DNA from 4 places in the Rossellomorea sp. QJM3NY_18 genome. Region 2 is predicted to be linked to each of the others. Evidence: riboswitches for the same ligand, from Rfam matches in the RefSeq annotation. Region 2 holds a riboswitch; each other region holds the start of a gene.
The links. A riboswitch is a leader RNA that binds a small molecule or an ion and turns the genes downstream of it on or off. The one in region 2 is predicted to bind cyclic di-GMP.
Positions count from the first base shown of each region.

Region 1: linked by a shared signal. The riboswitch ahead of AC0VXY_RS01265 (EAL domain-containing protein) and the one ahead of AC0VXY_RS20760 (M48 family metalloprotease) in region 2 are both predicted to bind cyclic di-GMP.
Region 3: linked by a shared signal. The riboswitch ahead of AC0VXY_RS20075 (cell wall-binding repeat-containing protein) and the one ahead of AC0VXY_RS20760 (M48 family metalloprotease) in region 2 are both predicted to bind cyclic di-GMP.
Region 4: linked by a shared signal. The riboswitch ahead of AC0VXY_RS19655 (hypothetical protein) and the one ahead of AC0VXY_RS20760 (M48 family metalloprotease) in region 2 are both predicted to bind cyclic di-GMP.

Region 1 is NZ_CM149659.1:223,396-228,833, reverse strand. Features, by position in the region: gene AC0VXY_RS01270 (ABC transporter permease subunit) at 1-708, opposite strand, end outside; gene AC0VXY_RS01265 (EAL domain-containing protein) at 838-1,548, opposite strand; cyclic di-GMP riboswitch class II at 1,620-1,700, opposite strand; gene AC0VXY_RS01260 (DNA-3-methyladenine glycosylase) at 1,806-2,390, opposite strand; gene AC0VXY_RS01255 (DUF4097 family beta strand repeat-containing protein) at 2,635-3,498, shown strand; gene AC0VXY_RS01250 (YqcI/YcgG family protein) at 3,533-4,228, opposite strand; gene AC0VXY_RS01245 (FUSC family protein) at 4,385-5,438, opposite strand, start outside.
Region 2 is NZ_CM149659.1:4,043,826-4,049,263, forward strand. Features, by position in the region: gene AC0VXY_RS20755 (hypothetical protein) at 1-648, shown strand, start outside; cyclic di-GMP riboswitch class I at 1,172-1,260, shown strand; gene AC0VXY_RS20760 (M48 family metalloprotease) at 1,365-2,225, shown strand; gene AC0VXY_RS20765 (hypothetical protein) at 2,238-2,624, shown strand; gene AC0VXY_RS20770 (DUF4309 domain-containing protein) at 2,782-3,921, shown strand; gene AC0VXY_RS20775 (DUF5348 domain-containing protein) at 4,154-4,477, opposite strand; gene AC0VXY_RS20780 (glycosyltransferase) at 4,631-5,438, opposite strand, start outside.
Region 3 is NZ_CM149659.1:3,886,076-3,891,513, forward strand. Features, by position in the region: gene AC0VXY_RS20065 (putative bifunctional diguanylate cyclase/phosphodiesterase) at 1-1,158, shown strand, start outside; gene AC0VXY_RS20070 (histidine kinase N-terminal domain-containing protein) at 1,255-2,376, opposite strand; gene AC0VXY_RS20075 (cell wall-binding repeat-containing protein) at 2,554-4,020, opposite strand; cyclic di-GMP riboswitch class I at 4,247-4,332, opposite strand; gene AC0VXY_RS20080 (MupG family TIM beta-alpha barrel fold protein) at 4,822-5,438, opposite strand, start outside.
Region 4 is NZ_CM149659.1:3,793,140-3,798,577, reverse strand. Features, by position in the region: gene ftsE (cell division ATP-binding protein FtsE) at 469-1,155, shown strand; gene ftsX (permease-like cell division protein FtsX) at 1,145-2,029, shown strand; gene AC0VXY_RS19660 (murein hydrolase activator EnvC family protein) at 2,069-3,427, shown strand; cyclic di-GMP riboswitch class I at 3,609-3,693, shown strand; gene AC0VXY_RS19655 (hypothetical protein) at 3,698-4,057, shown strand; gene AC0VXY_RS19650 (hypothetical protein) at 4,310-4,921, shown strand; gene AC0VXY_RS19645 (redoxin domain-containing protein) at 4,914-5,438, shown strand, end outside.

The sequences.
Region 1 (5,438 bases), 490 kb from region 2:
AATGATGAATAAACTGGACAGCATCCCCCATATGATCAGCTTTCCATGATAGAAAAGACTTGGTGAAATATTTTTCAAAACATGTGAAAAGAGGATCCGTCCCCTCGACATCCCCTTACTCTGGGCAAATTCGATGTGAGGCTTCAGCAACTCTTCTTCCATAATGAAGATGAGGATACGGAAGAAGGAGATCATCGGAATGATGGACAGCGTAATTATCGGGGCAAGATAGATCTTCTCCTCCCCGAACTCCGTGAAATTCATCAGTTCCACTCCGAAATATTTAAATACATAAACAATCATAAGTTGAAGCATGAATGCGAACATTAAATCAGGCACCGTCTCCAAGAGATTTAGTGCTTTCTTAAGAGCCCGCGTGATCGGTCTCGGTAAAAACACAGTCAAGACGGTAAGAATAAAGGCAATAGCAAGCCCTATGCCCAAGGCTCCCCCGATAATTTGCAGAGAATACAGGTATGGTCCCCAAAGCATATCGAGGAAATCGACGGTAATCCCCTTATAGGAATAACTCCAATTGGCCCCATCCATAAAAACAAAGATGAACTTGATAAACTCCTCCAAGTAGCCTACAACATTATATAACCCTCTCTCCCTGAATACTTCGGGAGCAATACTCACGGCTAAAATCCCCATTAGACCGAGAATATAGTAAAAGATGAACCTGATCGGAAACTTGAGATATTTCATGAATAGAATCCCCTTTATTCTCTTTTTCCTCAGTTTAATAGAAATGTTAAATTTTTTCAATTTTATTTCAAGTCTGACAATTCGGTAACAAAAAGAGTGACTCCTCTAAGTCAGAGTCACTCTCCCGGTCTAAGCCAATAACCGGCTCGGCTTTCCTAAATAAAAGCCCTGTCCAATCGTTATCCCGATTTCCCTTGCCACCTGCATATCCTGTTTTGTTTCGATTCCCTCTAAGACAATCAATGTATCATTTCCGTAGAATTGGCTGAAAAAAGAGAGGAACCGCTGTTTCTTTTCATCCTGTGCCAGGTTCATGGCGAAATAGCGGTCAAGCTTGATGATTTCCGGTTCATATTCAATGGATTTCTTAATGGAGGATGTCCCCTGCCCGAAATCATCTATCGCATACCAGACGCCATATTGCTTCAGTTCCTTTAAAGACTCTTTTAACAACGGATTCTGCCAAAGCTCTTCTGCACTGGATTCATTAATTTCAAGCACGAGCCGTCCTTTAATATCAGGGTGGCGATCCATAAGATCGGAAAAATAGGTGTGAAAGCTCGGGTGCAAGATCGTGGTGATATAAATATTGAGAAATAACTTACAGTCCTCAATCCCGTTTCCCGAAAAATGTTCAAGGGCTTTTGAAATGGACAGAGTATCCAGTTTGTACAAGATATTGGCCTTCATGGCCGATTGAAATACACTTTCGGGATTTTCATTATACTTATTTCGCAAAAGACCCTCATAAGCATAGAGGGTTCGATGTTCACCCATATCATATAATGGTTGAAAATCATGGTAGATAAAGTCGTCTTGGAAAATAGTAAAGATGTTCATAGGACCCCTATACTCTCTCTTTAGTTTTGGTCTTGCCTACAAAAAAACCACACAAAAACGCATTATCCGCGTTCGCATGTGGTCGGTTGCGCTACTGGCTCCCCTAAATGTAAGCGCCCATCTATCATTTAGGTTCAAAGCCCCCAGTCGAATGGTCAGCTTATAAAGATATTTGTCTTATAAGAAAAATATACCACATAACTAGTACTTATGGGGTGTATTTTCTAGAAATTATTAGAAAATTCATAAAGAAAGACCTATCTTGATACAAATGGATTACCACTAATCCAGAACCGCCATGGATAATCCCTGGCTTCCCCCGTGTTATCAATCCCTATTCTTTTCCCTGCCGAGATGTTTTCAGGTTGATACCCCTCTGTAATCATGAGCGGCGGTTGTAAATAGCTCCCCCCATAATCCTCCATGGTAATGCCTAGTGCCTTCGTCAACTTTCCCGGCCCATTGGTCCAATTCTTCTTCACATGACCGGGTCGTCTCGCTTCCATAAGCTCTTGTCCATGGAGTGGCTCGACGGCTCTGATGAGGATCGCTTCAGGCTTTTCCCGTTCTCCGCTCACTACGTTGACCAGGCAGTGAGTATGCATGACGTATGTATAAATTCGGCCAGCTTCATGGAACATCACTTCCGTCCGCTTTGTACGCCTGTTTCCGTAACTGTGGGCGGCCCTGTCGATCGGCCCCATGTATGCTTCTGTTTCCACAATATAACCTGAAGCGATTCCTTCCTCCGTTTCTTTCACTAACACACACCCCAACAGTGATTTGGCAAGCTCCAGTGTCGGCTGCTCGTAAAAGGTTGGGGGCATAGGTGTATCTTTCATGATTTCACTTCCTTATCTACATTGTCTAATCTATTTGTACCCTACCACTGCCTATTTAAATCAAGAATCCACGATCGATGTCTAATGTGATGGTCATGGATTCCCCGCTTCGGTATTCTTGATTCCGATTACCCTACGCCTCTGGTCCCATTCAAAAATAATCCTATAGCTCATTGTGGTAGTCTCTCCACTGCTTTAAAATAAATGTATCAATTGGAAAAACAAACCAAAGTGAGGGATTGGAATGAAAAACGCATTTGCCATCATTATTGCATTGCTTGCATTGGGGACGCTCTATGTCATCCTAAATGACAATACATCATTGTTTGCAAAAGAAAGTCAGTCAGGGGATCGGATTGAAGTGACGAATGAAATCAAACATATCGACCTGGACCTGGAAAACAGCGACACAAAAGTCATACCGACTGACAAGAATGAAGTACAGGTCGATATAGAGGGAAAAGGGACGATGACCTTAACCGGGAATGGAGATACGATTGACGTTGTGGTCAAGCATAAATGGTATGAATGGATCGGATTCAATCGCAAATCAAACGTAACGGTTTATATTCCGAAAGGGTATAGGAACAGCGTGGAAATCGATATCGGCTCCGGCAATTTCGTGATGGCTGGAGAATCTGATTCAAAGAAATGGAAACTTGATGAATTGTCGATTGACATGGGATCGGGGAATATGGAGCTTGAAAACGTCGAGACAAAACTGTTCGAACATGATGGATCTTCAGGGGATTTGGTCGTAAACGGCCTCACAACAGAGGATGGAAAAGTGGGAATCAGTTCGGGGGATGTAGAGTTATCGAACTTTGAAGGTCCCCTTGTAGGCGACTTATCCTCAGGTGAATTAACGGTCACCATGGACTCCTTAAAGGGAGACATGACATTCGATGTCAGCTCAGGTGGAGTGAAGCTTGATCTGCCGGAGAAAGCAAGCTTTAAACTGAAGGGGCAGGCAAGCAGCGGGGATATTTCCTGCAATCTTCCATTAAAGAATCAAAAAATAGAAAATGGGGATATTACCGGGGTCGCAGGCTCAGGGCAATATACCATTGATGTTTCAGTATCCAGTGGAAATGTAGATATATATTAATGAAGAGTGCCGGGAACCCCCGGCACTCTTTTAATTATTTATGATGGAATGGGCATTTTCCTTCAATCGGTTCTACATCGTCTCCAATAAAGTACTGCTTCCACTCACGATGCTCCGGGTCCCCGTAATGACTGATATTCGGATGCGTTGGTAAGCCGTCCCATTTTTCGACCCGCTCTCTTACTTTTTCACGGGACATGATACCACCCTTGGAGGTACCCTCCAATCCTTCAAAAATCCTTCTTGGCTGAAATCCGAGTACTAAGCTATTCCCAAGGTCCCTCGTCTTTCGCTGCTTGTAGGCAGGGGCATTCCCAAACACGAAGAAAGGTTCCCCTGCAAAGGAAAAGGCCCACAGATGATGATCCGGATCCTCTGGATAATCCTCTGGCCAATCCTCCTTATCCTCACGATGAAGAAACTGCAGGATTCTCCAGAAATAATCCCTGTAATGAGGGATGGACCTCTCCTCCCTTTCAGGTTCCACAAATAAAAAGAAGCCGTGACGGATCAGGCGTTCACCTTCGGGTACGTCAAACAAGTCGATGAACTCTTGAATCGTTTGGGGGAGATGCTCCCAATTGTCATGACTGATATAGGAATACCGAAGCTCACCCTTCTTCTCACCGGTCATACCGAAGTAGCAAGGGAAAGTGCGGTCAGTAACAACCTCATGAAAATTCTTATATTCTTCTAAAACCCATTGAGGAACAATCTCGGGGTTTGTCATATCTTCTTTTGTCAGCAATAAACTGTTCGTTGTCAATTCTTCCACCTCAAATTTATGTCGATGGTATGCTCTTCCCGAATTGTGACAAGTTAAAACAATTACTGACAAAATAAGCACCACATTGCCATCATTAAAAAAGGTAAAGCGGAATCCGCTTTACCTTTTCTTTAACTCCGCCCCTAATTCCACTCCAAGTGCCACGATCGATTGATTGATCCTCCACACATAATAGAAATGGTGAATAAGATCCACCTGGGACTTATGCCAGCTTGGAGCCTGGGTTTCAATTCTTTCCCGCTCGTGGCTTAAATCCCACATAACGGGAGCACTTCCCTTTTCTTTTAACAATTGCCGGAGCGTCTCGATGTTTTGAGAGATTTTTTCTTCCGTATCTGAAAACGCACTATTGAGTTCCTCTGAAACCGTTGCCGGCACCTTTCGATGGGAGGAAGCAAGCAGGTGCTTTGCGTAATAATTAATGGCCGTTACCACCGTGATCCAGCGCCCGACTCCCGACCTCGTCAAAGATCCGGGTCTTTGCAGAAGGGATTGTGCCTCATCCTTGATCGTTTGGAGCTTCTGATCGAGATCAAATGCCTGATCTGTCAACGCTTTATCTTCCGGGACCGTAAAGGTTTTAATATAGGAAGAAACATATCCTTGAAGATCTCCGAAGAAATCATCAAAGCTATCGGCGACTTTGTCTTTTGTTTTTTTTGGAAATACAAACGCTGAGACAATCAGGGCAATCACAGCTCCTGCAATCGTATCGATGACACGTGCCCCCATGAGCTGAATGCTGATTCCACCGAGGAGGAGGTCATACATAAAGGCGATGAGCATCGTAATGAACAGGCTCATCAATGTATATGAAACAGGGAAAAGATAAAAGGCGAGGAACAAGACCGCAAACAGGAGAACAACCTCAAGCTGTGAATTTCCGGATACAAGGTTTGCGGCTCCGAATCCGATGATGGCCCCGATCACCGTTCCGATCGACCGTTGGAAAGCCTTCATATACGTTCTGCCTACCGTTTCAGTACCAATTTGAACTATAAAGGTCGTGAGCAGAACCCAGTATGGCTGTGCAGGTGCGATCAGCACCCCCACGATAATCGCAAGGGTTCCCGCTACCAGGGCTTGTATCGCTTTACGCGTAGACGGTTTTAAACTCTTGTCCTCTTCAGATTCATCTTCTTTGTCTTCTTCC
Region 2 (5,438 bases):
ATGAAGAGCATCCTGGATGAAGAGCGGGACGCAAGAGGAGAGAATCCTTTAACGGAGGAAATGCTCCACTTCATCGGGAACTATGTACAATCCAAGAGGATGATCCGCTGTTCCAATACACCGGCTCAGTCTGTGTTGATGATCCATCACTACGAGAACGATGAGTGGCTGCTTCACCTCATTGAAAAGGATATCATCCATGAATTCTCCATTATTTCGTCAAATGAGATGGAGCATTATATGAAAGAATACTATGGCATCCAGAAGCTTCATACGAACGAGCAGCGATCCTTCATTCTGAGCGAGAAGAACTTCGACCGCTTAAGCAATCCGGAAAAACTAAAAAAGGTCCGAAAAAGCTCGAAATTCACACCTGAAGAAGAGGTCAGCTTCGACCTGTTTACTGAGGATTTAAAACGCTTTGAATGGACATTATTCAATATATCCAACTTTGGAATCGTGTCACTGGAGGATGAAATGTATCTGGAGAATATCCTATTATTCCTTCCATCCACCCAAGGCATTTGGCTGAGCGAATACAGCGATGATTCGGCGACGGTCCATTTCCATTTAGCCGATGAGAAAGAATGGGAAGACATGCTGCGGAGCATCGGAGAATTTGCCTCACACCTGGTTGAACAAGGGTGATAATTCAAACAAAAAATCCTCACTTTCATAAGTGAGGATTTTTCATAGCCGTGAGAGGACGAACTGACCATCCTCACCGTTCAGATTTATAAGCAATATATCCACCCCAAATAGCTAAACATATCGTCACAATCACCCAAAAGCCAAACATCCAACTCACCTCAATTTCTTCACATTAAGCCGATTTCACTTGTCTTATGGTATATTATACCTTACTCCATTTAAGATAAGAAGCAAGGGGACGGTTCTTCTGCTTCCAAAACACCACTCTTTGATAACTTTTGTTAATTGCCCAAATTTAATAACCTTCGCTGATGTAAATTCATATTTTAATGTGGCTTTCTTCGAGAAGGCAATGATAGAGTAGACGGGTTCTAGGGCCTTTTCACCTATATAATCCTTTAAAGTTTGGACATGCCCATAGTTTTGCCAAATTGGATTGAATGACTTTTCTTTCTATACCATTTACATATTTTTCTTATTACTTTATACTCAATTTAAATATATTACTAATTTCCTATAATAGTGATAAAGGCAAACTTTCTGAAAGGGGAGGACGCAAAGCCATGAGTCTAAGGTGCTATTCAGCGCTATGATTGTCAGGTTGCCGTAGAAAAATTGAGCTATGGCTGTTTGCTTTAGCTTTTTTTATTTAAGGGAACCGGTCTGAGGTAATACGATTTTTATAAAAAATAATTATTGGAGGATAAAAAACTATGTATTTCGTTGATTTCGCAAAACGGCTATTTAAGAAGCAGAACACTGGAATTATTATTTATCTTATTCTTAATACACTGATTGTCATGGCTCTTTTTCAAGACATCTTTGTTGGTTTATCATTGTATCTGGTCTCTCTTACCATCGCATTATCTCCAGTTGGTGAATGGATGCTCCGCGTCCAACAAGGATGCAAACCGCTCTCACAAGAATATATTGACCGTCTTATGCCATTATTTGAGGAAGTTTATGGGAAAGCTAAAATGCTTGATCCATCCATTGCAGATCACGTCAAGCTCTTCATAAGTAACGATTCTAATCCCAATGCGTTTGCCACGGGCCGTAAAACCATCTGCCTTACCAGCGGCTTATTGCAGTACAGTGATGAACAAATCAAAGCTACTCTAGCACATGAATTTGGACATCTTTCCAACAAGGATACTGACCTTATTCTAATTGTATCAGTAGGGAATATGATCGTTTCCACCATGTTTGTACTCTATCGTGTGGTAATGTCAGCCGTTGGCATTATGGCAAGTATCGCAAACCGCAGCTTCGGGACTTTGATTATGACTATTTTCATCGACTTCATGCTAGTCGCGATGATGTGGCTTTGGACGAAATTTGGCACAATGCTCGTTATGCATTCTTCCAGAAAAAATGAATATGAAGCCGACCATTTTGCTTACCAACTAGGCTATGGTGATCCACTAATACAAGTTTTAAACAGCTTCAATGAAATGGAAATGAGCTTCAGAAAAGGATTGTGGGGGCGTCCAGTCATCCCGAATCATTTAAACGAATTGAAAAATTACACCAATCTGAAGTGGCGTAATCCACTTCCCAACAGAAAGCATTAGGGGGTCAGAAGCATGTTGTATAAACAAGAATTAAAGAAGGTCCTTGTTCTCATTGCGGTGGGGATTATTCTTGCTGCAGTGTTTCTATTTAAAGCCATCACAACATATTCCGGTTCAACTATACGTTTTGGTGTCAATGATTACCTAATTTTATTCATGATTATTTGCTATCCAGTTGGAATTGTGTATGGCTGGCGTCAAATCCTGAACTTATATAACACTATGAGAAGATCAGATCGTGAACATTGGGCACGCGGTGGCGGTAAAGGATATACCGCATTAATGATAACCACCATCAATCTTGCGTTTTCGGTTATTGTTACGTTACTCCTAGGGTGGATGATCGGAATAATTAACGCATATAACAAGCTATCACAATTAAAAAGAATGGGACATTAATAGAAAGGAAGTATTGAGATTCCTTCCTTTCAAATTCCACCTAAATTCAATTGAAGATCCTGCTTATACCCATAATTACGGAACCGCTGGCATGCTTTGGGATATTAATACGAAGTAGGATTGATTTATTAAAGAATAACACTATCTGGAGGATTCCATGAAACGATTCATGAGCACGATTTCCATCATTATTATAATGGCTGGCATTGTAGGCTGCCAGAGCAACAACACAGAAACCAAGACGGAGGAAACTTCTTCTACGACAGACATTGCGAAAGCGAGCAAGAATGATCCCACCTTTTTAAAGAAAGAAAAGAAAAGTGATAGGGAGTGGATTGATGAAAGCAAAGCAGATGGGTTCTTATCTAATGCCGGCATAGAAGGTCCCGTTCAATATATAGTACATGATCTTGATAACGACACTTTACCCGAAGTCACCGCTTATTATGGTCCATTTTCAGAACAGCTTACTGAGAATAATCACGGCTTAACAATTTTTAAACAGGACGATTCTTCACGAGCTTGGAAAAAAGCAGGGGAGTATAAGGATGATCTGGTGAATGAATTCCAGCTTCACGGAGTAATCGAAAACACGAAGAAAGAGAAATTCCTTGTGGGAAGCCAAACAGTAGCAAGTGCTACCAATATGTATTCCGCTTTAAAAATTTTTAAATATAACCCCTCTAATCAAGAGATTCGATCTGTTTCAACCATTGCCATATCGAACGAAAATCCCTATAAAGTCCAAATTAATAAGAATGCATTTTCACTGCAGATACTTGACGATAATGGCAATGTGCAAACTGAGCAACTATGGGAATTCGAATCTGATTGGATACTGAAAACTCAAAATAGAACCGTTATGCTAATGGATACCGAACAATATTTTGACAAGGCATTTAAGGAAGAACTTACTAAAGGACGATTAAAAGGAATTCCATATCCTCTTGGTACCAATATTCAAGAAATTAAAAATGAATTAGGCACTCCAGATGTTGAAGAATATTATCAAGGCGCTCCTACGTTTGGGTATAAAGATTCTAATTTATTCTTTAGCCACTTAATGAACGAAGAACAGCTTGTGTCCATACTTTATAACGTAAATAACACACCACAAACTTTCAAAGACTTGGAATCACTGCTAGGAACCCCACAGTATGCAGGCATCGATGAAATGTCGGGTTTATACACGCAGATTTACTCAATTAATAATAAATACGTGCTTATTGGAGAAGGGTACACCCACACCAAAGACTCAGGAATCGCAAGAATTCAATACAAATCCCAAATTGAATGACTTTAATAAACAAGAAAAGACACAGCTAGGGTACTATTCTGGTTGTGTCTTTTCACATTAGGTTTCTCGGGGTGAATACAGCCACTGAATTGTACCAGGCTTGCCATGTTTTTGTTCCACTAAGGACAAGTTTTTGTTCCACCTCTGCCATGCAGAGGACCACCCTTCTTGTTACTGACAGCCCTGTACGACCGAAAATTGACGGTTACTTTTGTCTCAACTCTTCCAAGTTTCATGTCCACAAGTCAAAAGGGAGGATCCAATATGAAGCTCCCCTTTTGACTATAAATTCACTTGATATATTGTGAGATTTTAAATAAAACTTCATGTCATTTCGGCCGACCACGACATACCATTCCCTGCCTAGTTCCATTCTGCAGGCTAGTTTCCTCCCGTCTCCAAGGTGAAGATCAAAGTGCTCACCGCAGCGCACCTTATATATAACTCTTGTAGTCCTCCCAAAGAACAATCCAACAGTCCACTTCCTCACAATAATACATGTCCTTCCACCGGCTCCTCCGGAATCGATAGACTTCTTCCCATGAAAAAACAACATTTTAATATGAGAACAACCAAATAGTGACCATTTATATCAATCTATATTCAGATTCATTAAAGCCTTATAAATGTTTTTTTAAAAGGGATAAATTTTATTGATATAAATCCCCATTTATCTTAGTGTCTTAGTGAAATATTTAAAGTTTGCAAATCATTCTTTAGAAGCTGTAATCCCTAAAGTATAAATATGCTCGTATTTTTTTGTGATTGAGCCAATTGAAAACTCTTCTTCAACTCTATTTCGGGCATCTAATAAAATATTTTCAAACTTCAGCTCTTCAATTTCTAAAACTTTATTAATTTCATTTGCAATTTTTTGAGGCTGACGTTTTGGTATTACAGAGCCATATTCCCCTATAATGTGAGTGCTATCTCCTGCATCTGTGACTAGACAATATGTTCCGCATGACATCGCTTCACCCACTACGTTTGGAAAGCCTTCACTTAAAGAAGTTGACACTAAAAGCTTTGAAACATTTAAAATTTGAGGTATATCTCTAATAACTCCCAAGAGCCTAACTTTATCTTCAATTTCTAAATTTTTTATTAATGTAATTAATGCTTTATTTTTATAGTCTATTCCTTCGCCGCACATTACCGCCAATGTTTCTGGATGCCTATCATTTACCCTCTTAAATGCTTGAAGAAAAGTTTTATGATCTTTAATTGCGTCCCATCTTGCAATCATTAATATAATTGTTTTAGCTTCGGTTAAATTGTATTTAGTGAGTAAATTGTCATCTGCTTTATCCTTGAATTTCAGATAATTAGTATCAAATCCATTAGGAATAACTAACATGTTTTCTTTATTATATCCAAATTTAACATGGCTGTCTTTACCAACAATTGAACAGCTAATAATATTATCAACTCTTTTTGAGATATATGAACAAACCTTTGCTATTTGAATTGTACGCTTTTTTGTGTTTTCTAAAGAAAGATCGCTTCTCCTAATCCCC
Region 3 (5,438 bases), 160 kb from region 2:
GATACATTGGGCCATGGATACGGGGATGAGCTCATCTCCCGTGTAGGGAAAAGATGTGTAAAAGTGCTGGGAACGAAAGACTTCATTGCACGGATGAGCGGTGACGAGTTCATCGTCCTTCTTCCTTCCATCAGATGCCGGAATGACGTCCATAAGGTGGCGGCTGCGATTCATGAAAGTCTGGAGACCCCATTTGATATCGGGGGCCATGACATCATCACGTCCACTTCCATCGGGATTTCCCTCTACCCGAATGACGGTCATGATCTTTCCACCTTGTTGAAAAAGGCCGACATCGCCATGTATACGATGAAAAAGAGCGAAGGCGCGTATCAGCTTTTATTTTCCGATCAACTTGAGGAGAAAGGCATCAACCCGATCGAGCTTGAGGAGAACCTGAGAAAAGCGCTGATCAACGAAGAGTTTGAACTGTATTACCAGCCCCAACTCTCCTTGATGACAAACAAGATCGTCGGGGTGGAAGCGTTGGTCAGATGGAATCACCCGGTCAAAGGGCTGATTTCACCCGTGGACTTCATTCCTTTAGCTGAAGAAACGGGACTGATCATTCCACTGGGACACCGCATTCTAATTGAAGCATGCAAGCAGCTGAAAGTCTGGATTCAGGAGGGTCATGAATTCAAGATCTCAATCAATGTCTCTTCCCGTCAATTCCATGATGCTACATTTGTCGACATGGTGAGGGATGTGCTGAACACATATGACGTGCCCCCTTCCCTCATCGAACTCGAAGTCACGGAAAGCACGACGATGCATCATGTGGAAGAAGCCCTGACGAAACTGACTGCCCTACGGGAAATCGGCGTATCCATTGCCATTGATGATTTCGGCATTGAATACAGCTCGTTAAGCTACCTGCAGAAATTCTCGATTCAAACGTTGAAGATCGATCGGAGCTTCATCATGGGACTGGATGATCATGAATCCAATAAAGCGATCGTTTCCGCCATTCATGCCATGGCCAAGCATTTGAATCTGACCATCGTGGCAGAAGGTATCGAAACCGAATCACAGCTGGCATGGTTGAAGAAATTGGAATGTGAGTATGCACAAGGTTACTATTTCAGCAGGCCTTTGCCGGCTGGGGAGCTGATGGATTATATCCATGCACGGGGAACCTCTTCAGCTGTCGGGTGACATAAACCCTGGAGAGGATGAGGATATCCAGGGTTTTCAAAAAAATATATATAAAAGATTCCCAGCGCAGAATTTGCACCAGGAATCTTTAAACTCTTACACTATCAAATTAGTTTCAACAGGGATCCCAATCGTAAACGTGGTCCAATTATCATCAGAATGACAGTATATTTCACCACCATGCTTTTCAATCAACTTCTTACAAATATAAAGACCGATCCCGGTCCCGAGATCTTTCGTCGTGTAAAAAGGTTCAAAGATTGCTTCGATGGTTTCTTCTTTGATCTGGGGCCCATTGTTGGAGATGATGAGATTCGTCCTGCCTTCCTTCACATCACAGGCGACATTGATCTGCCTGTGCCCGTTCACTTCTTGAAGGGCGTCGATGGAGTTCATGATGAGGTTGAGAAATACCTGCCTTAACTCATCACGATTTCCGAGCACTTTGATATCTTCCTCACATTTGAAATCGATTGACACATCCCCATCCAGGAGGCTCGGATACAGGAACTCGATGGTTTCTTCCAAGTGATCGGTCAGGATGATTTCTTCCCTTGTACTATCGATCAGGTCTTTTCTCGATACGTGAAGGAATTGAGAGATGCGGTAATTTAGTTGCTCAAGCTCATGCTGCATGATATCCAGGTATGGAAGATCAGGGTAGCCATTCTGCAGGAGCTTAGTGAAACCGATGATGGACGTCAGGGGGTTCCGAAATTCGTGAACGAAGCTTGAACTCATCTGACCTAGGATCGTCAATCGTTCCTTGTGGGTCTGGTCGATATACAGTTCCTTCTCTTGAAGCTGCTGCTCTTTTATTTCCGTATATTTTCTGACAGCTAGATAGGAAAATCGGTCAAATAGCGAATTAATATCTTCAATCAAGGGCTGCAATGTCCGCAGTTCGATTCCAGAATTACTCACCCATTTAATGATGATGCTCTTGCCTATATTCACGTTATATACGAATTCGCTGATATTCACGTTGGCATTGACCCGTTCAAGAGCCGTCTTGTTGGCAAGTGTGGTGATTTCTTCTTCCGTGAGGGGCTTCACAATCGCACGCTTCACTAATTGAAACATCTTCACACCATTGTTCAATACTTCTTCTTTATATATATCATTATCTGAAATGACGATACTTTTGCGCCAATTATGTAGAAATTCGTCTGAATGATCTTCCAGGTATTGTATCAGCATGGTTGAAGCACTAGTCATTGATTGGCATTCCCTTCATTCCGGTTATTGTCGAAATATTCGTTGATAATATCATAACAGAAAATCAGCGGCAGGATGATAATCATTTGGTATTTTCTTCAGGTTGGGTCGTTTCAGTTGCTGAAAATAAAAAAAGACGAAGGCCCGCCCCTGGGGATGACCATTCGTCCTTCTCAATTACAAACCGCTTAGCTCTTGCACCACTTGTTCAGAAATAGCCCCTTCTCCGCCAAGTACAGTGTAATACCAGGTTCTATTATCTGAAATATATGTTCTTACCGAGGCTGGCACTTTATTTTTCTGAACCAGAATAATAGGTTCATAGTATTTTGCTGCAAGGACGGATCCTGTTAGGGCATCTGCAAAATTTTCTCCTGTTGCAACTGTAATGATATCCCTCGGAATTTGAAGCTGAGTGGCGATGTTGACCGATGTTTCATAACGGTCTTTACCTGAAATTCGAAAAGGATTCTTTTTAGCAAGTTGTTTTTCCACCTGCTCTGAGATGACTGCTTTCCCACCCACAATAATCGTATCCGTAACAGACTTCAGGGCTCCCTTCGTTTCACTCGCTAATTCTTGTTTAGGGCTCAAAAGGATCGGAATCCCATTGGATGCAGCATATGGGGCGATGGATAATGCATCCGGGAAGTTACCGCCATAGGCGATGACTGCTTGTTTATAATCACCCAGTTGCTTGGCAATGTTAGCTGCCGTTTCATATCTTGTCTTCCCTCCGATCCGCTGTACATCCAAGCCGTTTTTCCTCAGGTCCTTGGCAACTTCCTCGGATATTGCACCCTCCCCTCCTAAAATGACCACTTTCTTTGCCCCTAATTCTTTTATTCGTGCTTTCACCTTATTATTTAAGCTGCCTTTTGGATTTAATAGTATCGGTGCATCTTCTTGATAAGCAAAGGGGGCACCTGCCAAGGCGTCAGGAAATGTGGTGTCTCTTGTTAATACAACCGTATCTGAACCGTCCGGCCATCCTGCCTTTGAGATTTCAATGGCAGTATCGTACCGGTCGTTCCCGTATATCCGATACACATTATCTGTGGCTTCTTCTCCAGTAAAAGCGGTGAGTCCATATACTCCGTCTTCACCAAACATGTTTAGATCTGTGGCTACCAGATAATACGAACCTGGCGGTAAAGAATAATAGATCAGTAGTTTTTCACTTCCCTCTTGGAGCAATTCATCCGGATAAATCGGCTCGCCATTCGGACTGAATAGCAAATATCCAAGGTCATTGAGTGGCGTCAATGTGGTTCCGTAAATATACGTATCTTGAGTTTCATCCATACTTAAGCTATAAAAATCCAAATCTTCTTCCCACCAAAAGCTTCCAAATAGGATATCGTCAAGTTGTATAGCGTCAGCCTGATGAGGGGAATCATTGGGTTCCTGCTCATATATATCCCCCATCAATTTCATATCATCTACTTTCTTAGAACCTCTCATCTTTTCCTTCAGTTCATGAGAGATTGAATCACCGAGTACCTTGAATGATTGTTTTTTTGAAACAGAGAAAATTTCTTTTTTGATGGATGATCGATCAAAGGTACCAGCAGCAAGTATTGGAGTGATACTGAAACTGAAGATAAGTAGAAACACACATAAGCAGGTGCAGATTTTCGTCATTACCTCAACTCCTATTCAATTTATTATGTAGGGCCTTTTTGCCACGCAGAAATGAAAATTTTTGTGAGAGGGTTCCAACGAGTGAAGCAAATCAATGATTTTGGTTAAATAATGAAAGCTGTGAGGTTCAAGCTTTGAAATAGTGCTAGAGATGGTGAAGGAGAAGGTAAGATATGCAAATGGAATATGAGAATTCCAGTGTGGTGATAGAATGGAAAACGGCGTATACGGTAGCTGGCTGGCATCGTCTCAACGACGGAAACCCCTATAGCTCTGCGCCACCATTTTTCAATGGGTTTGCCTTTATCGTACGCTTTTTTAAAAGTATTTATAATATCGGGTTTAGAAAATACGTTTCCTTGGTTTTCGGAAAACTTTTATAAAGATGCTGTTTTCTTCTGATCTAAAAATCTTTATCCCAAATATTTTTAATGGTGTCCAAATCTCTTTCATGTAATAACTCGGCACAAGGAACTCCCCCCTTATACTAATTAAATTTCATAAATCAATATACTTATATTTACATTATAAAACCAATATCAGAATAATCTATCATTTAAAAGAAAATACTTATCGACAAATTTCTCAATGACGGTGATTGTTTTTATTATAACGAACAGAAGAAGCCGCATATGACCATAATTGATTGATTGTACTCTCGCTATTTCAAATAAAAAAGAACTTCAATAAATGAAGCCACTGAAAAAGTAGTCACTTTATAAAAATGCTGTTTTTTAGGGGGTCAAATATGTCTCCCTACCAGTCTATCGTCGCTTAGAAGCGAATCTGGAGCCTCGTTTTTTAAACATCATTTTTCATCTCTAAAATGCTGGACTTTTTCAGTGGCCTCCAATAAATGAAGTTCCTTTTAATCTCTATCCTTTGACCTGACTCAAATAACTCTATAACATCCAGGTACTCTGTACAAATTCTACCCACAACATTCACTTTAGGGTTACTCTCTAAGTCACATCGAACAATCTGCATTTCACCCTTATACCGCCCATACAGATCATTATCCTGTGTAATCGTACCCCGTGGCCGCTCCTCGGTAAGTTGTGGAGGAATCTCGCTTTCCGTCCTTGTGTCCAACAACCGAAACACATCCCGGCCCGGATCCGGTCTGAGCTGGTACTCCCCTTGGATTCCATCACTTCCTCTGTACGAGAGCTCGATGACATCCTCCTGATCAAAGCGTACAAGTTTCCCCAGCAGTTCCACAGAACAGCCCGGGTCGCCAACGAATACACCCGACACGCCCCACCGTTTCAATTGTACGGCACTGACATAAGGACTTTGACCTCGGTGGTCTTCCAAAGTGGGAAGTCCCAGATGGAGAGGGCCACGCTTCTTTTCATCCCCCGGTATAAACGCATAGATGGGAATACTGAGCGTATCATACAAATGTTGCTGCTCCA
Region 4 (5,438 bases), 250 kb from region 2:
TAAATATCCACAGACTTTTTCGGTTCTTTCTTTAAGTCTTTGTTACAGAAATTTTTCGCATGAAATCCTTTATTTGTAATTTCATCTAACAAGCAGACTTATAACCTAGTAACTTCATCAGATTACCATCATCTTAGTATTTGTCATGACAAGAACCTCGTATGTAAGGATATGATACTAGTACCAGATACTAGATAAAAAGAACTATAAATTTATCTGATTATAGGTAAAATCGACAACAAAACAGGTAATAAATTCACATTTTTTAAGGTTCTGAAATGTAAATGTAATAATTTTTTTCCTTAACTTACTATAAAGAGATGTTATAATAATTTTCGGAAGCGTAATTCGAGGTTTTTCACCAATTTTTGTCTAATGGTGATAAAGACGACTTTGGTTACGTGCCGTGTACATATGTCGATAACAGCCAAGAGGGTAACTACATAATACAAATTAGGTGATTTTAAAATGATAGAAATGAAAGACGTCTACAAGCAGTACAACAACGGTGTCATGGCTGCAAATGGTTTTAACGTCCACATTAAGCAAGGCGAGTTTGTTTATGTTGTTGGGCCGAGTGGTGCCGGGAAGTCTACTTTTATTAAAATGATGTATCGCGAAGAACGTCCTTCCAAAGGAGATATCGTTGTAAATGGTATCAATCTCGCAAAAATAAAAAATAGTAGAGTTCCATATTTAAGAAGAAACGTGGGGGTTGTATTCCAAGATTTCAAGCTGTTACCATCGCTGACAATCTATGAAAACATTGCCTTCGCACTTGAAGTAATAGAAGAACATCCAAAGCAAATTAAGAAAAGAGTCATGGAAGTACTGGACCTGGTAGGGTTAAAGCATAAAGCAAGAATGCTGCCAAATGAGCTTTCCGGTGGGGAACAACAACGTGTATCGATTGCTCGATCCATTGTGAATACTCCGAAGCTGGTAATCGCGGATGAACCTACAGGAAACCTTGATCCCGAAACATCATGGGATATTATGAACATTTTTGAAGAAATCAGCAACCGTGGAACCACGGTGATCATGGCTACACATAACCGGGAAATCGTGAATACGATCAAGCATCGGGTAATCGCCATTGAAAATGGCCGCATTGTCCGGGACGAACAGCGAGGTGATTACGGTTATGAAAGCTAGAACGTATGGCCGTCATCTTAGAGAAAGCTTCAAAAGCATCGCACGAAACGGTTGGATGACATTCGCATCAGTGAGTGCCGTTACCGTGACATTACTACTTGTTGGTGTGTTTATCGTTTTAATGCTAAACATGAACAAGGTAGCAACCGATATTGAGAAAGACGTTGAAGTGCGGGTATTACTTGAAATTGGGACTGAACAATCCCAAACAGATCAAATAGAAAAGAAGATACAAAATATAAGTGGTGTGGAATCAGTTGAGTATTCTTCCAAAGAAGAAGAACTTCAGAATCTTGTCAAGGATTTGGGAGACGATTTCAGATTATTTGAACAAGATAACCCATTATATGATGTGTTTATCGTAAAAGCAGACAATCCAAGGGAGACCGGTAAAATCGCTGGTCAAATCAGTAAGTTCGAAGGTGTCAATGAAGCCCTATACGGTGAAGCAAAGATTGAAAAATTATTCAATGTACTGGAAATGAGTCGAAACGTTGGACTTGTATTGATCATCGGTCTGTTGTTTACGGCGATGTTCCTCATTTCAAATACAATCAAAATCACCATTGTCGCTAGAAGAAGGGAAATCGAGATAATGAAACTCGTGGGTGCAACCAACTGGTTTGTACGCTGGCCATTCATATTAGAAGGTTTATGGCTTGGAATTTTAGGTTCTATTATCCCGATCGCTCTTGTAACGTCAGGTTATTACTATGCCTATGGATTTATTAAACCAAAACTACAAAACAATTTTATTCAGATATTAGATTTTACCCCCTTTATCTATCAAGTAAACGGATTGATTCTATTAATGGGTTGCCTGATTGGGGCTTGGGGAAGCTTTATGTCTGTACGTAAGTTCTTAAAAGTGTAAAATTTGATAGGTTGATAGAAGCTGAAAGGAGCATGCCGCTTGAACAAGAAGTATTTTATTTCATTATCTATTGCAGCAGCATTAACAATCGGAAGTCTACCAACGTTAGCAACCACTGCTAGCGCTAACTCCTCCGTGGAGGACTTAAAGAAACAGCAGGACGACATCTCATCTAAAAAAGAGCACATCAACGGCAAGATCGATGAGAAAAAATCAGAAATTGACCAAAACATCAGCAAACAAAAAGATATTCAATCACAGATTGCTGAAATCGGTACGAAATTAAAAGATACAGAAACGAAGATTGCAGAAAAAACAAAAGAAATTGATGATACAACAGCAAAAATCAATAAGCTTAAGGCGGATATTGAAGAGTTAAAGAAAAAGATTGAAGAGCGTAATGAGCTTTTGAAGGAACGCGCTCGCGCCATTCAGGAAAAAGGCGGATCTGCCAAATATATTGATGTACTTCTTGGAGCAAACAGCTTCGGAGACTTTATCAACCGTGTAACAGCAGTGAATACCATTGTAAGTGCAGACAAAAAGATCATGGATGAACAGAAACGTGATCAAGATGAATTAGAGAAAAAGCAGGCGGAAGTAGAAAAAGAACTTTCGGATCTGGAATCTTCCAAAGCGAATCTTGAATCCTTGAAAAAAGAACTTGATAGCCAAAAAGCTAAAAAGGCAGAGCTATTCAAACAGCTGGAAGCTCAGCAGGCATCTTTAAAGGTAGAAAAAACAAACCTTGAACAAGAATCGAGTGAACTTTCTAAAATGGAGCACCAGCTTGAAGGTGAAATCCAAGCTGAACAAGCACGTCTGGCAGAATTAGCCCGCAAGCGTGAAATCGAGCGTAAGCGCCAGGCGGAAGCTGAAGCAGCAAAGCGTGCAGCAGCACAAAAACAAGCGACAACTAGTAGCAGTGGATCTTCTTCTGCTTCTGCAACAGCTGCTCCGGCAGCAGCCCCAAGTGCCCCTGTAAGTTCAGGAGTATGGACAGCGCCTGCATCTGGAACAATTACAACTAACTTTGGTTGGGATACATTAAACGGAGAGCGACGTTTCCACTATGGTACAGACATTGCAGCACGAGGAAGTGTTCCAATCTCTGCAGCGGCAGATGGTTATGTCATTAAGAGCCATTACAGCTCAAGCTACGGTAATGTAGTGTACATCACTCACTCCATCAACGGTCAAATGTTCACAACAGTGTATGCTCACATGTCTTCTTCGCTAGTGAGCACTGGACAAGCTGTTAACAAAGGTGACCAAATCGGATACATGGGTAACACAGGATTTTCTTTCGGACAGCATTTACATTTTGAACTTTACAGAGGTTCTTGGAGTGCATCGCATTCAAATGCTGTAAACCCACGTCAATATATCAACTTTTAAGTTTAAAATCCCCTCTTCTATTTTGAAGGGGGATTTTTTTTGAGCGAGGGTAAAAGAACTCTTTCTTCTAACTACCCTATCTATTACTTGATAAGAAAAAAGGAAATCAACAACTTGTTTGAGAAAGACTGTTTTCATATCCTTATTCTTCTAGTATAATGACAAATATGTTCAAGTGATTTTTCGAAAAAGGCAAACTAATTGAAAAATTAGGACGCAAAACCACGGGTCTTCTATTTTTAAATAATGATCGCCGGGTTACCGAAAACAATGGAAGCAATGAATACTAACTCTAATTTTTTTCTAGTATCATTCAGCCTGCCTTTTTGGTGGGTTTTTTCTCTGGAAATGTTTGTGTTGGTGGGATTTGAATCTGTACGAAGGATGATGATGTTGGAGTTAGCAGATATAAAAAGACAATTAAGAAGTTTCTGCAGAAGGAATCGCACAGCATTAAAGTATACTCATATTGGCGAGTACTCTGCGGAAGAAGTGAGTGAGATGTTTATTGACTGTGTTGGTACCGAAGAGGTCAAAAGAATTCTTCATGACATCGACATTATCAATCAACGAGGTGGAGATACTGTCAAATACTTCATACTCATCCTTGAAGGCTTGAAAGCAGCTTAAGATTTTGATTCCTTCACAGGGTGGAACACCATTTTCACGTCGTATATGAAAGGATCCTTCAGAGAAGGATCCTTTTTTGCGGAAAAACAACACCCTGCTGTCTGTAATCATTACAGTAAGGGATACACTATGAGTAAATCACTTGCCTGAAAGATGAAAATTTAAGATACTAATACATAATAGGGTATATTTCGTACGAATGAACCAGTACAAAATAGTTGGAAGAAACCTCTATGAAAGGTGTAGAAACAAATGGATGAAAGGTGGTACACCATAGGCTCCTTTACTTTCCCATCTACTTGGGGAGCGATCATCGCCTCGTTCATTCTGACATTTCTTTTCCTCTACTTCTGGAATCGAAAGGCAAGCGACTGGTATTCAAATGGTGTTTTTTACTTTTTGGTCATCTGGAAGCTGAGTGTCATTGTCGTTGATTTTCAGAATGTTATTGAACATCCCATTACGATCCTTTATTTCCATGGGGGCAGGTGGGGATATTGGTTAGGATTGCTGACAGTGCTTTTATACATATTTGTTAGAAGGGCAGACACAGTATATCGTCTCGTCATTGCCTGGATGAGTACGGTCGTTTTCTTTGAACTTGTCGTTCACTTGCTGGAATCTGATATTCTTGCAGGGGTCATCCAGTTTTGTCTCAACGGTGCACTGGTCTTATTTTTATCGAAAAAAGAAGATGACCGTGATACGTGGGCTATACAATTAGTGGTGGTCTTCACCCTTCTTCAGCTGCTGCTCCATTCCATATCTGGAGGATTTGTGTTCACCACTGTCACCTGGACGTATCTCATCGTGATGGCTTATCTAATCTTTATCTACGGAAGGTGGAAAACGAACATTGAATAAACGAAATTTTGCTCTGGCAATCGTTGCCCTGCTGATCGGAATCTTCCTGGTTAATTTGTTTCAGGATCAACAGGAAAAAAAGGCAAGAGAAGAGGCTGCCCAGTTGGCCAAGGAATCCATGGATCTTTCTGATGCCAAGCAGGGACTCACGAAAGGGGATCGTGCACCGGACTTTACCTTGACCACGTTAGAAGGTGAAGAAGTCAAGCTCTCCGATTACAAGGGCAAGAAAGTGATCCTGAATTTCTGGGCCACCTGGTGCCCGCCATGTAAAGCGGAAATGCCCCATATGGAACAGTATTACAAAAAAAACGCGAAAAAAGAAAATGTCGAAATCCTTGCCGTCAACTTGACCTCACAGGATGAGGGGGAGAAGGCAGTCCAGGAGTTTGTCGACGGCTATGAACTCACTTTCCCTATTCTCATGGATGAAAAAGGGGATGTCGGTGACGAGTACCGGGCATTCACGATCCCGACCACTTACATGATCGATACAAACGGCCTCATCCAGCACAAA